3 regions of the Thalassotalea piscium genome follow, and region 1 is predicted to be linked to each of the others. Evidence: predicted binding sites of a transcription regulator. Region 1 holds the regulator's gene; each other region holds the start of a gene.
What was found. The regulator MetJ, encoded in region 1, represses methionine synthesis genes. The targets are predictions, from matches to a motif close to TAGACGTCTAGACGTCTA.
Positions count from the first base shown of each region.

Region 2: metA (homoserine O-acetyltransferase MetA) is a predicted target of MetJ. The motif match lies at 2,292-2,309, and genes of this name have one in related genera.
Region 3: metK (methionine adenosyltransferase) is a predicted target of MetJ. The motif match lies at 2,412-2,429, and genes of this name have one in related genera.

Region 1 is NZ_AP027362.1:3,527,705-3,532,087, forward strand. It holds gene metL (bifunctional aspartate kinase/homoserine dehydrogenase II) at 1-207, opposite strand, end outside; gene metB (cystathionine gamma-synthase) at 239-1,399, opposite strand; gene metJ (met regulon transcriptional regulator MetJ) at 1,653-1,982, shown strand; gene QUD79_RS15740 (malic enzyme-like NAD(P)-binding protein) at 2,048-3,289, opposite strand; gene QUD79_RS15745 (adenylosuccinate synthase) at 3,517-4,383, opposite strand, start outside.
Region 2 is NZ_AP027362.1:2,624,082-2,628,464, reverse strand. It holds gene mutS (DNA mismatch repair protein MutS) at 1-33, opposite strand, end outside; gene recA (recombinase RecA) at 366-1,394, shown strand; gene QUD79_RS11515 (RNA-binding S4 domain-containing protein) at 1,752-2,105, shown strand; gene metA (homoserine O-acetyltransferase MetA) at 2,411-3,373, shown strand; gene metH (methionine synthase) at 3,375-4,383, shown strand, end outside.
Region 3 is NZ_AP027362.1:1,378,422-1,382,804, forward strand. It holds gene QUD79_RS05975 (FimV/HubP family polar landmark protein) at 1-976, shown strand, start outside; gene metK (methionine adenosyltransferase) at 1,061-2,248, opposite strand; gene murI (glutamate racemase) at 2,492-3,295, opposite strand; RNA gene ssrS (6S RNA) at 3,388-3,568, opposite strand; gene QUD79_RS05995 (cell division protein ZapA) at 3,780-4,088, opposite strand; gene QUD79_RS06000 (UPF0149 family protein) at 4,317-4,383, shown strand, end outside.

The DNA of each region.
Region 1 (4,383 bases):
CGCAAATAATTGGTCGGTAGTTTTACCATTAGCAGACACCACCACAATATCGTTTAAATGGCAGTGATGCTGAATAATACCTATCACACGCTCGATACATGCTTTATCTGCTAAGCTACTACCACCAAATTTATGAACTTGTACTGCTTGTTTTGCTAATTGGTTATTTTCTGCGCTTAACGCGACAGCATTTGATGACTGTTCCATAATAAGAGTTACACTTCTAAAATCAATTAAACTACTGTCGCTGACTAGCAACGAGCCCTTGTGCTAAATCAGCAATAATATCGTCAATGTCTTCAATACCTACAGAAATACGCACTAATGACTCAGTAATACCGGCTTCAATTTGTGCCGAATGCTCCATACTAGCGTGAGTCATAGTGGAAGGATGGCTAATTAAACTCTCAACTCCTCCTAACGACTGCGCCAGTGTAAATAAGGTTAAGTTAGCAAATAATTTTTCAACCGCCGCAATCCCACCTTTTATTTCAAAACTTAGCATGCCACCCGCACTCTCTTGCTGTTTTTTAGCTACATTATGATTTGGGTGCGTGATAAACCCTGGGTAGTATACCTTTTCAATAGCTGTATTTTCTTGTAAAAATGCAGCAACTTGGTCGGCATTGGCTTGGTGTTGTTTTATTCTTACAGGGAGCGTTTTTAAACCACGTAGTGCTAGGTAGCTATCAAAAGCCGACCCCGTAATACCAATACAATTAGCCCACCAAGCTAGCTCTTCACCAATGGCAACATCTTTAGTCACTAATACGCCGCCAACAACATCGCTATGACCATTGATGTATTTAGTGGTTGAGTGAAAAACGATATCAGCACCTAGCGTTAATGGTTGCTGTAAAATTGGCGATAAAAAAGTATTATCAACAGCAACTAAAGCACCCGCCTGATGGCTTTTTTGGCAAATTTTTGAAATATCAACAATACGTAACAGTGGGTTACTTGGTGTTTCTATCAAGACTAATTTCGGCTTTTGATCTAATGCTTGTTGTAAAGCTTGCTCATCATCTTGGTCAACAATAATCAATTTAAATTGGCCGCGTTTAGCTAAATGAGTAAATAATCGATAACTACCACCATAACAATCATGCGGTATAACGATAGTGTCGTTAACTGACAGTAATTGGCAAATAAGATGAACGGCAGCCATACCAGTACTGGTGACTACACCAACCGCACCTTTTTCTAGGTCTGCTATAGCTTGGCCAAAAGTTGATCTTGTTGGATTACCGGTACGAGAATAATCAAATTGACGCTTATCGTTAAGTCCCTTTAGCGAATAGGTGCTTGATAAATGTATTGGCGCTACAACAGCACCATGATGTTTGTCGGTATTAATGCCACCACGAACGGCAATAGTGGCATTTTTTTTATCAGACATGAGCTTACCTAAAGAGTCAATTTCAAATGGATGTTTGGACGTCTACAACTCTAAACGGTTTCAATATTCCGGTCAAGAACTTTTAGACATCTACACTTCTACACATTCATAGTTGACTCATAGCTCACAAGCAGTAAAATCATACTTAGAATTTCTATGGGCTTTCAATTAGTACAAACATCATTACTCTCTGTTTGACTAGTGCGAGCGCCATTATAAAAAATATATTACAAATTAAATCAGAGGAAACTTCATGGCAAAGTGGAATGGCGAGTACATTAATCCATACGCAGAACACGGAAAAAAAAGTGAGCAAGTTAAAAAGATCACTGTTTCCATTCCGTTGCGTGTACTCAAGGTACTTACCGATGAGCGAACGCGCCGCCAAATTAATAATTTAAGGCATGCTACAAACAGTGAATTATTATGTGAAGCTTTTTTACACGCTTTTACTGGCCAACCCTTACCTGACGATCACGACTTAGCGAAAGATAACTTAGAGAAGTTGCCTGCAAGTGTGAGAAAAATACTAACTGAGCAAGGCATTACCGACTTTTCGCAATATGATGATGACGAAGTTTAATTTAATTCTGATGTATTAAAATATTAAAGCCAACTATTCGTTGGCTTTTTTATATTTGCTAGCACCTATTTCATGTAGTTCGCAGGTAGGTCTAGTGCCGCAACACCCGATTCTACTGCAGCAATAGCTACAGCTCTAGCTACACGGCCACACAGTCGTGAGTCCATTGGCTTAGGAATTATATATTCTTTACCAAATGTTAATTCGCTAACACCTGAGGCCGCCAATACCTCTTGTGGAACCGGCTCTTTCGCTAACTCACGAATAGCATGAACACAAGCAACCTTCATTTCATCGTTGATTGTTCTTGCTCTTACATCTAATGCACCACGGAAAATAAATGGAAAGCACAGTACGTTATTTACTTGGTTTGGATAATCAGAACGACCTGTTGCTATAATTACGTCATCGCGTGCAGATAATGCTAATTCAGGCTTAATTTCAGGATCTGGATTCGAGCAAGCAAATATCACTGGTTTAGGAGCCATCATTTTCACATGCTCAGCAGATAAAACATCAGGCCCTGAAACACCTACAAAAACATCAGCACCATCAATCACATCTTCTAAAGTTCGTTTGTCTGTATTATTAGCAAATGAACGCTTATATTCGTTAAGATCATCGCGACGGGTATGAATAACTCCCTTAGTATCTAGCATGTATATTTTTTCACGCTGTGCACCACACTTGATCAACAAGTCCATGCAAGCAATTGCAGCCGCGCCTGCGCCCATACAAACAATATCAGCTTCTTTAATATTTTTACCTTGTACATCAAGCGCATTTAGTAAACCAGCTGCAGTTACAATAGCAGTGCCATGTTGATCATCATGAAAAACAGGTACCTTACAACGTTCAATTAGTGCTTTCTCGATAATAAAACATTCAGGCGCTTTTATATCTTCAAGATTAATTCCACCAAAACTGTCTGCAATGTTGGCAACGGTATCAATGAAATCTTCAGTTGTTTTATGCTTAACTTCAATATCGAATGAATTAATACCTGCAAAACGCTTGAATAGTAACGCCTTACCTTCCATTACTGGTTTAGCCGCCATAGGACCTAAATTGCCTAAGCCTAAAATGGCAGTGCCATTAGTTACAACCGCAACTGTATTTCCTTTACCGGTATATTTATAAACATCGTCAGGATTTTCAGCAATTGCTCTAACAGGCTCAGCAACACCGGGGCTATACGCTAATGAAAGGTCGTAGCTTGTTTCTGCGGGTTTCGTCAGTTCGACACTTATTTTTCCTGGAATGGGTAATGCGTGATAATCTAATGCCTCTTGACGTAAATCAGTCATGTTTCTTCCTAAATGCGTTGAGTGATAATAATTTATTATTGTTAATATGATAAGTACGGCTATGGTATTTCATTTACCTTGAAGCAATCAAGAGCATTTGCATATAAACAATTTCTAGCAGCTATATAACTATATTATGTTCTTCTCGTTAGGTTTATATCAAATACTAAGTATAAAAAAACCAGCGATAAACGCTGGTTTTTATAAGAAATTAACTTTTGCTGATTTTACTCGAATGGATTAACTAAAATAATCGTTTCGTTTCTATCAGGACCTGTAGAAATTATATCAACAGGTACACCAGTAATTTCTTCTATACGCTTAATATAAGCAATTGCGTTCGCAGGTAGTTTATCTTTAGACGTTGCACCAACTGTTTTTTCGCTCCAACCTGGCATTTCTTCATAGACAGGCGTTACATTTTCGTAACCTTCGGCAGCTGTTGGTGGTACTGTAATTACATCGCCATTCGCTGTTTTATAGCCTATGCAGATTTTTAAGGTAGATAAGCCATCTAAAACATCGAGCTTAGTTAAGCAAAAACCAGTAATACTATTCACTTGAACTGCTCGATGCATCGCAACAGCATCAAACCAGCCACAACGACGCTCGCGCCCTGTAGTGGCACCAAATTCATGACCAACAGTACCTAAGTGCTCACCAATCTCATCATTGAGTTCAGTTGGAAAAGGCCCTGAACCAACACGCGTTGTATAAGCTTTTGTAATACCTAAAACATAATCTAAATGTAATGGCCCAAAACCACAACCTGTGGCTACACCGCCTACCGTAGTATTTGATGAAGTTACATAAGGGTATGTTCCGTGATCAATATCAAGCAGAGTACCTTGGGCGCCTTCGAACATAATAGACTCACCCGCTTTGCGAGATTGATCTAATAATTCAGGAATATCGGCAACCATACCTTTGATGATTTCACCAACTTCTAAAGCATCAGACAATGTTTGTTCATAACTAACCGGCTCAACTTTGTAATAGGTTGTTAAAACAAAGTTATGGTATTCCATAATTTCTTTTAACTTTATTGCAAAAGTCTCTGCGCAAAATAAATCACCTACACGTAAGCCACGACG
Region 2 (4,383 bases), 900 kb from region 1:
ATGAGAAGATAAGTCTGGGGTCGCAGTAGTCATTAATTCTTATTTTGTCTTGTGATAATTTAAGAGTGTATTACTCAATTATGCCATAAGCATAAGTAATAGACCCACAAGTTTTCGTTAAAGCGTAAATACAACTGATATAATTAAAAAAAACAGTGATAAATTGGCAGTAGTAACTTTTTAGCTTAAAATATTTAAAAGTTACTAATTGTTAATTAATTCTTAAATTACATATAGTTAAAATTACAAAAAAATTAAAAGTTATAGAGTTTGAAAAATAATTATAAAAAAACTTGATACTGTACGACTATACAGTATACTTTGCTGCATCAGACTTATTTATGTATTTACATGTGGAGCAAGAAATGGACGAGAATAAAGAAAAGGCACTCTCTGCTGCGTTAAGCCAAATTGAACGCCAATTTGGTAAAGGTTCAATTATGAAGCTAGGTGAAAACCGTAGCATGGATATCGAGACCATTTCTACAGGCTCACTAGGACTTGATATTGCACTAGGCGCAGGCGGATTACCAATGGGTCGTATTGTAGAGATATATGGACCAGAATCAAGTGGTAAAACCACCTTAACATTAGAGGTAATCGCAGAAGCACAACGCAACGGTAAAGTATGTGCCTTTGTTGACGCTGAGCATGCGTTAGACCCTATTTATGCTGAAAAACTTGGTGTAAATATTAATGAGTTACTTGTTTCACAACCCGATACAGGTGAACAAGCATTAGAAATTTGTGACATGTTAACTCGCTCAGGTGCTGTTGATGTAATTGTTGTCGACTCTGTCGCTGCTCTAACACCAAAAGCTGAAATTGAAGGTGATATGGGCGACTCGCACATGGGGCTTCAAGCGCGTATGTTGTCTCAAGCAATGCGTAAGCTTACCGGTAATTTAAAGCAATCGAACACTATGATGATTTTCATTAACCAAATTCGTATGAAAATTGGTGTTATGTTTGGTAATCCAGAAACTACAACAGGCGGTAACGCACTTAAGTTTTACGCCTCAGTTCGATTAGATATTCGTCGTATTGGTGCTGTAAAGCAGGGTGATGAAATTATTGGTAATGAGACGCGTGTAAAAGTAGTTAAAAATAAAATTGCACCTCCTTTTAAACAAGTTGAGTTTCAAATACTTTACGGTGAGGGAATTAACAGTTTAGGTGAGTTAATTGACCTTGGTGTACAGAATAAAATGGTTGAAAAAGCCGGTGCTTGGTATAGCTACAAAGGCGACAAAATTGGCCAAGGTAAAGCAAATTCAACTAACTACCTTAAAGAAAATCCAGCTATTGCAAAAGAGCTAGACACACGTTTAAGAGAATTATTTTTATCTAAAAAGACTGAAGCTGTCGCAGAAGAAGTTATCACTGAGTCATAATACTGGTTATCGCTGTGCAGTAATTTAAACTATGTATAAAGCCACTGATGTTATCGGTGGCTTTTTTTATTTTAATATTTATACCATTAATATCACTAGCTATGTGAGCATTTCTACGGGTTAAAATAATAAATTACTGCAGCAAGAACCGTTACACCAATTACCCCCTCGCTACAGTCAATGCCTTACATCTAAACCTTTAATTTTGGCTAAGAGATCACTTTCTTATACGAAGTGATATTATGTTAAGTAGCAATCAGAATTATTAGGCTTCTTCTGTAAGAGCTGCATTATAAAATATTCATATATATGTTAGAATATAACACTATTATTATTTAAACATATTAGGCGTATTTCATGTCTGAACACTCAATTTTCGACATTTGTGTTGAACCTATAGAACTTTGTAAATTACTTAAAATAGCCAATATGGTTGGCGGTGGCGGCGAAGCTAAAAGCATGATCAGTGAAGGTAATGTATTAGTAAATAATGAAGTTGTAGTTCAAAAGCGTAAAAAGATTCGAAACGGCGATTCTATTACATGTAACGGTAAAACCATTGAGGTTGCTTATGATCCCAGCAAAAAATCGGCTGAGTTTATCAATACAGTAGTGTTAGCGAGCAAAAAAGAACAAAGAAAAAAAAGAGCTAAAAGTAAAGCGCGGTTACTTTCATCAGAAACGGTAGCAGAGCCATCACTCAAACGATAACAGGGCAAATTTATTGAGCCTACATCTTGTTAAAACTACGTAAAACGGTATATAGAGCAAGTCAAATATAAAGTACTTACACACTAGCTTTGGCTTCACTCACTAAAAACTACACTTCTACGGAATTCTCTTCTTCAGTAATCTTTTGCATAAGTTCAGAATATATAGTGATATAACAAATTCATTTAGACGTCTATACGTTTAGATGTTGACATATCTAGCAATCCAAGGCACATTATATTCATAATTAATGTTGTACGATTTACAGCATGCATATCGTAATAAATTAAGTAAGGTGAGCTTACATGCCTATAAAAATTCCAGATCAATTACCCGCATTACAAGTGCTTGATAATGAAAATATTTTTGTTATGTCTGAGCATAGAGCTGCAAGCCAAGAGATTCGTCCGATGGAAGTTGCAATTCTAAACTTAATGCCGAATAAAATTGAAACGGAAGTACAAATATTACGAATGCTTGCTAACACGCCATTACAAATTAATGTTGAGTTTGTGCGTATTCATGCTAACGAGTCAAAACATACACCACAAGAACACTTAGATAACTTTTATCGCCTATTTGATGATATTAAAACAAAGCAATACGACGGCTTAATCATTACAGGGGCTCCTTTAGCCTTATTGGATTATCAAGACGTTACCTTTTGGGATAAAATTTGTGAGGTATTCGATTGGGCAGAAAGTAATGTTACCTCAACTATGTTTTCATGTTGGGCTGCACATGCTGCGTTATATCATCATTATGGTTTAAATCGACACCTTCGAAAGCAAAAATTGTCAGGTATATATGAACACCAAGCACTCGATCCAAAAGAAGAACTAACGCGAGGGTTTGATGAGCACTTTATTGTTCCTCATTCTCGTTATGGCTATATCACTAAAGAAGATTACCAGTCGGTTGAAGAGTTAACTGTATTAGCAGAGTCACCGCAAGCAGGGGTTTACTTAACGGTAAGTAAAAATAAGCAGCAAGTGTATTTAACTGGGCATCCTGAATATGACGCAAGTACACTGAAAGAAGAGTATGAGCGTGATGTAAATTCAAGTTTATCACCCACATTGCCAGAAAATTATTTCGCTAATAACGACCCTTCTAATAATCCTAAAAGCTCATGGCGAAGTCATGGCAGTTTATTGTTTACCAATTGGCTCAACTACTACGTTTATCAAATAACACCTTATCAATTGGATGCCAATAATATTCAAGCGATTCATCCTTCAAGTAAAAAACTATCAAAAGAGCAGTAACATGAAAAAATCTACATCATATTCCTTATTAGAGCAGCAGCTTGCTAAAAAGATAGTAATACTTGATGGTGCTATGGGCACTATGATCCAAGCGTATAAATTTGAAGAGCAAGATTACAGAGGTGAACGTTTTGCTGATTGGCATAGCGACGTAAAAGGTAATAATGATTTACTTGTCTTAACTCAGCCACAGGTAATTAGAGATATACATTGTGAATACTTGGCAGCTGGTGCAGATATTATTGAAACCAATACGTTTAATGCGACCACTATTGCTATGGCAGATTACGACATGGAGTCGTTAAGTGCTGAAATAAACAGAGAAGCGGCTAAAATAGCTAAAGCTGCGGCTGATGAATATACGGCAAAAACACCCGAAAAACCTCGTTTTGTTGCAGGTGTGTTGGGCCCAACGAATAGAACATGTTCTATTTCACCAGATGTTAACGATCCAGCATTTCGCAATATTACCTTTGATCAGTTGAAAGATGCCTATATCGAATCAACCCTTGCATTAATTGAGGGCGGTTCAGACATCATATTACTTGAAACTATTTTTGATACCTTAAATGCAAAAGCAGCTATTTTCGCTGTTGAGGTGGTTTTTGAGCAGTTAGGCTATCGTTTGCCGGTAATGATCTCAGGCACAATTACTGATGCTTCAGGAAGAACACTAACAGGACAAACTACCGAAGCTTTTTATAATTCTTTACGCCACGCACAACCTATTTCATTTGGACTTAACTGTGCGCTTGGACCCGTTGAGCTAAGACAGTATGTTGAAGAGTTAAGCCGAATCTCAGACTTTGCAGTTTCTGCACATCCTAATGCTGGTTTACCTAACGCATTTGGTGGATATGATCTAGGTTCAGACGAGATGAAGTCTCACGTTAAAGAGTGGGCAGAATCGGGTTTTTTAAATATTATTGGCGGATGTTGTGGCACTACACCTGAACACATTAAACAGATGTATGAAGCGGTTAAAGATGTTAAGCCGCGTGCCATTTTAC
Region 3 (4,383 bases), 1.8 Mb from region 1:
AGTTGAAGATGAACAAACTGATACTGTAGCAGACGACTTATCAGAAACCGATAATAACTTAGCTATCGAAGATGTATTAGCTGAAGTTGATAATGCTTTGCTAGATCCATCAACAGAAAAAAAAGAAACACCTGCTGAGGCTGACGGACCAGATTCAAAGCTTCCAGAAGTCAACTTAGACGATGTTTTCAATTTAGTAGAAAGTGATGCTGCTGATAGTGTTATTGACCTGTCAAGTGAGGGTATATTTGGTGACAGCCAAGATGCAGACAATACTGATAAAGTTGATGATGATATCTTAAAAAGTATTTCAGATGATTTTGATGAATCAACATTATCTGACTTATTAAACGATGATTTATCACCAGACGCTCAGGAATCAGAAGAACCGATTGAGCTGGCCCCTGACTTTACGGATAGCAACGTATTAGCTGATTTACTTTCAGACTCTACAGATGAAGCAGCAAGCGATACTGGTTCAGATACTAAAGAGTTAGACGATATTCAAGACTTAGATAATTTAGACTTTGATGAGTTACTTGCCAATATTGAAGAAGAAACGTCAAACGTTTCGGATGATGGCTTTGATTTAGACGATGAGCTAGATATTGGTGATGATCTTACAACCGAAGCATCTGGCGAAGAAACACAAGAAGAAAACGATAATGTCGATGATTTTATCTCAGTTGACTCCTTGTTATCTGACAGCTTAGATGCAGATGGAATTGAACCATACGAGCGCACTAATATTGATGTTGGCCTGAATGAATTCCCTGAATTCTCTATGGGCACAAATGAATTAGATGTTGATGATGAAGACGATAATGGTGCTGCCGCTAAATTAGACTTAGCCAAAGTTTATATAGAAATTGGCGATATTGAAAACGCTGAAGTTATTTTGATGGATGTGGTTAGCATCGGTGATGCACAACAACAGTTTGAAGCTCAGCAATTATTAGACAATATTAAGAGCTAAGAATTTATAAACAAAAAAAACCTCAAGATTGAGGTTTTTTTGTTGAAGTTGAACTTATTTATTCGATTGTTATTTGTTCGATTATTATAAGCCAGCAGCAGTTCTTAAAGCGTTAGCTTTATCTGTTTTTTCCCAAGAAAAGGCAGTGAAAGTGTCTTCACCAACGGTCATTTCGTATGGTTCACGCCCAAAGTGACCGTATGCGGCAGTTTGACGATACATAGGGTGAAGCAAGTCTAACATCTTAGTAATACCGTAAGGGCGCAAATCAAAGTGTTCACGCACTATTTCTACAAGCTTCTCTTCAGATATTTTACCGGTACCAAAAGTATCAATAGAAATAGAAGTAGGCTCAGCGACACCAATAGCATAAGATATTTGAATTTCACACCGGTCAGCAAGCCCCGCTGCAACAATGTTTTTAGCTACGTAACGACCAGCATAGGCAGCACTTCGGTCAACCTTTGAAGGATCTTTACCTGAAAATGCTCCTCCGCCATGTCGAGCCATGCCACCATAAGTATCTACAATGATTTTACGACCTGTTAAACCGCAATCACCTACCGGACCACCAATTACAAAACTCCCTGTTGGGTTAATAAAGTATTTCGTGTCTTTTGTAAGAAACTCAGCTGGTAACGTATGTTTAATAATGCTTTCCATTACCGCAGTGTGTAAATCTTCCTGCTTAATATCAGGGTTATGCTGAGTTGAAAGTACAACAGTATCAATAGCAACCGGCTTGCCATTTTCATAGACAAAGGTTACCTGACTTTTTGCATCAGGGCGCAACCAAGGTAAGATCCCCGACTTTCTTGCTTCTGCTTGGCGTTCAACTAAACGGTGAGAATAGTAGATTGGCGCAGGCATTAATGTTTCTGTTTCATTAGTTGCATAACCAAACATGAGCCCTTGATCGCCAGCACCTTGTTCTTCGGGTTCAGTGCGGTCAACACCTTGGGCAATTTCTTGTGACTGCTGTCCAATTAAGTTCATGATCCCACAAGTTTCACCATCAAAACCGACATCTGATGAGGTATAGCCAATATCACAAATAACTTTACGGGTTATATCTTCTAAATCAACCCATGCTGATGTAGAAATTTCACCAGATATAATGGCAACGCCCGTTTTCACCATTGTTTCACATGCTACACGAGCATTTTTGTCTTTGGCGATAATAGCGTCTAAAACAGCGTCAGAAATTTGGTCAGCAATTTTATCTGGATGGCCTTCAGATACCGACTCAGAAGTAAAATAATACCTAGACATAGAACCTCAATATTTATAAAAATAAATGTAAATGGATAAGCAATTTATCTGACACAATTGCAATGGCAACTGAACAAGCTAACTGCGTATTAAATGAGTTAAATATTATTCATTTAATATTAATATGATAATTCTAACGGGATTTTCGAAGATTGCTAGTTTTTTTACGCCTAGACGTCTAAATGGCTTAAGTTAAAAGTGTGTAAAACTAAGAGTTATTTGACTTTTTAGTATATTTATCAACTAGATGGCTAGTTTTTTAAGTGTTATCTTTTTTTCCCATAATTGTGAGAAAATTATTTCTTGTTGTTCACTGATTTTCGTTGAATAGAATAATAATTGCGCTACATTATCTGGATGAGCACTTAACTGGTACATAGCTAACTGCCTTTGTAATTGCTTAGCAACAGGCGTGGCTGTTTCTACTAAAGTTACGGTATCTCCGATTACACATTGTATTTGATCACTTAAAAAAGGGTAATGGGTGCAGCCAAGCACTAGCGTATCAATATTAGCATTTACTAAAGGGGTTAAGTACAGTTTAAGTAGGTTGGTGCAGTGTTCACTATCTATATTATCAGACTCTACTACTTCAACTAGCCCAGGACAGGCTTGAATAATAACGTCAGTATTTTGTTTATGGCTATTAACTAAATTTATAAAGCGTTCATTTGTTGCAGTAGCTTGGGTGACCATAATGGCAATTTTATGTGTAGCGCTTTTTTCAACTGCAGGTTTTATACCTGGTTCAACACCAATAATAGGTATGTTAACCAGAGTGCGAAGTTGATCAATAGCATTAACCGTTGCAGTATTACAGGCAATAACAATTGCCTTTGCATTTTGTTTGATAAACCATTGCGCTATTTTGTTTACACGTTCTTTAATTTGCTGTGAAGTTAAATTACCGTATGGCGCATTTAGCGAATCTGCGAGATAAATAAAAGACTCGTTAGGTACAAGTGCTGAAATAGACTTAGCAATAGATAAGCCACCAACGCCAGAGTCAAATATACCGATAGGGTGGTTATTATAAATTGCAGACAAAGAAGTATCTCAGACTTAGTGTAATTAATAGCATAATAACAAAGTATAAAGATCAATAAAATTAATAATATGAGAGAAAGTAAGAGAAAGGTAAGCCTTCCAGAATGCCGTAGTCAACATTAGTCCTGAACACCGTGTGTTCAGGGCGGAAACTGCACATTTGCCGTAGGCTTCCCAGTACGAGCTGGGCTTGCACAATAGCGAATGATAAGTTTCCTAAGGTAAAACTTATCGGCTCAGGGACATAGCTAACAACGAACATCCCAGAAGACTTAAGCTCAGTATAGCTAATATTGGGAAGAAACTTAAGGTTTATTGTTGAAAGTAAGCTTGAATGACTACTATCTAGGCATAGTGGATAAAAACTGACTTAATGTTTTTATGAAATATATAAACAGTAATAAGGCTTAACTATTTTTTTGTATTGACTGTTTATATATTCAACTATTCCTTTATGCCTTTAATGAATTATGATTTCACTGAACTAGGCTTTTTTCTTGGAGTTTCCAACGGCTTGTTTAATTGTTGATTGCAATAAATCTATTTGGTTTTGCATTGCTAGTTTTTCTTGATCGTGTTGATGTTGGTTTTTTAACAAGTCGTTTGCCAAATTTAACGCTGTCATCAACAAATTTTGTTCAGGTGTTTTTGTTGTCCCTGCATTTTGCTTAACAAGTGATAAACGATCATTTACCTCTTGGGCCGCTTGCAACAGTGCAGATTCTTGTCCTTGCGGGCAAGCAATCTTAATTCTGCGATCAGCAATTTCAATGGTCACACTGTGTTGACTCATACAACAAAATACTCTTTATGATGGTAAATGACGATAATGCCCACTATCTTATTATAATCATTAATAAAAAACATTAATTTAATTAAAAATAACGCAATGATCGAAACTATAACGAGTGCGATCTTTAGATGCAAGTATAACGAAGGAATTTATTTGCTCGTATATTATTGTCGCTTACCCAGTGCAATGGTAGGATACGGCAATTATCTTAACGGACAGAAAACTTAGATGGCTGACGAATCTTCTTTAGATTTTGCTTCTGTGCAAGCAATTATTACCACTGAAAATGTTAAAG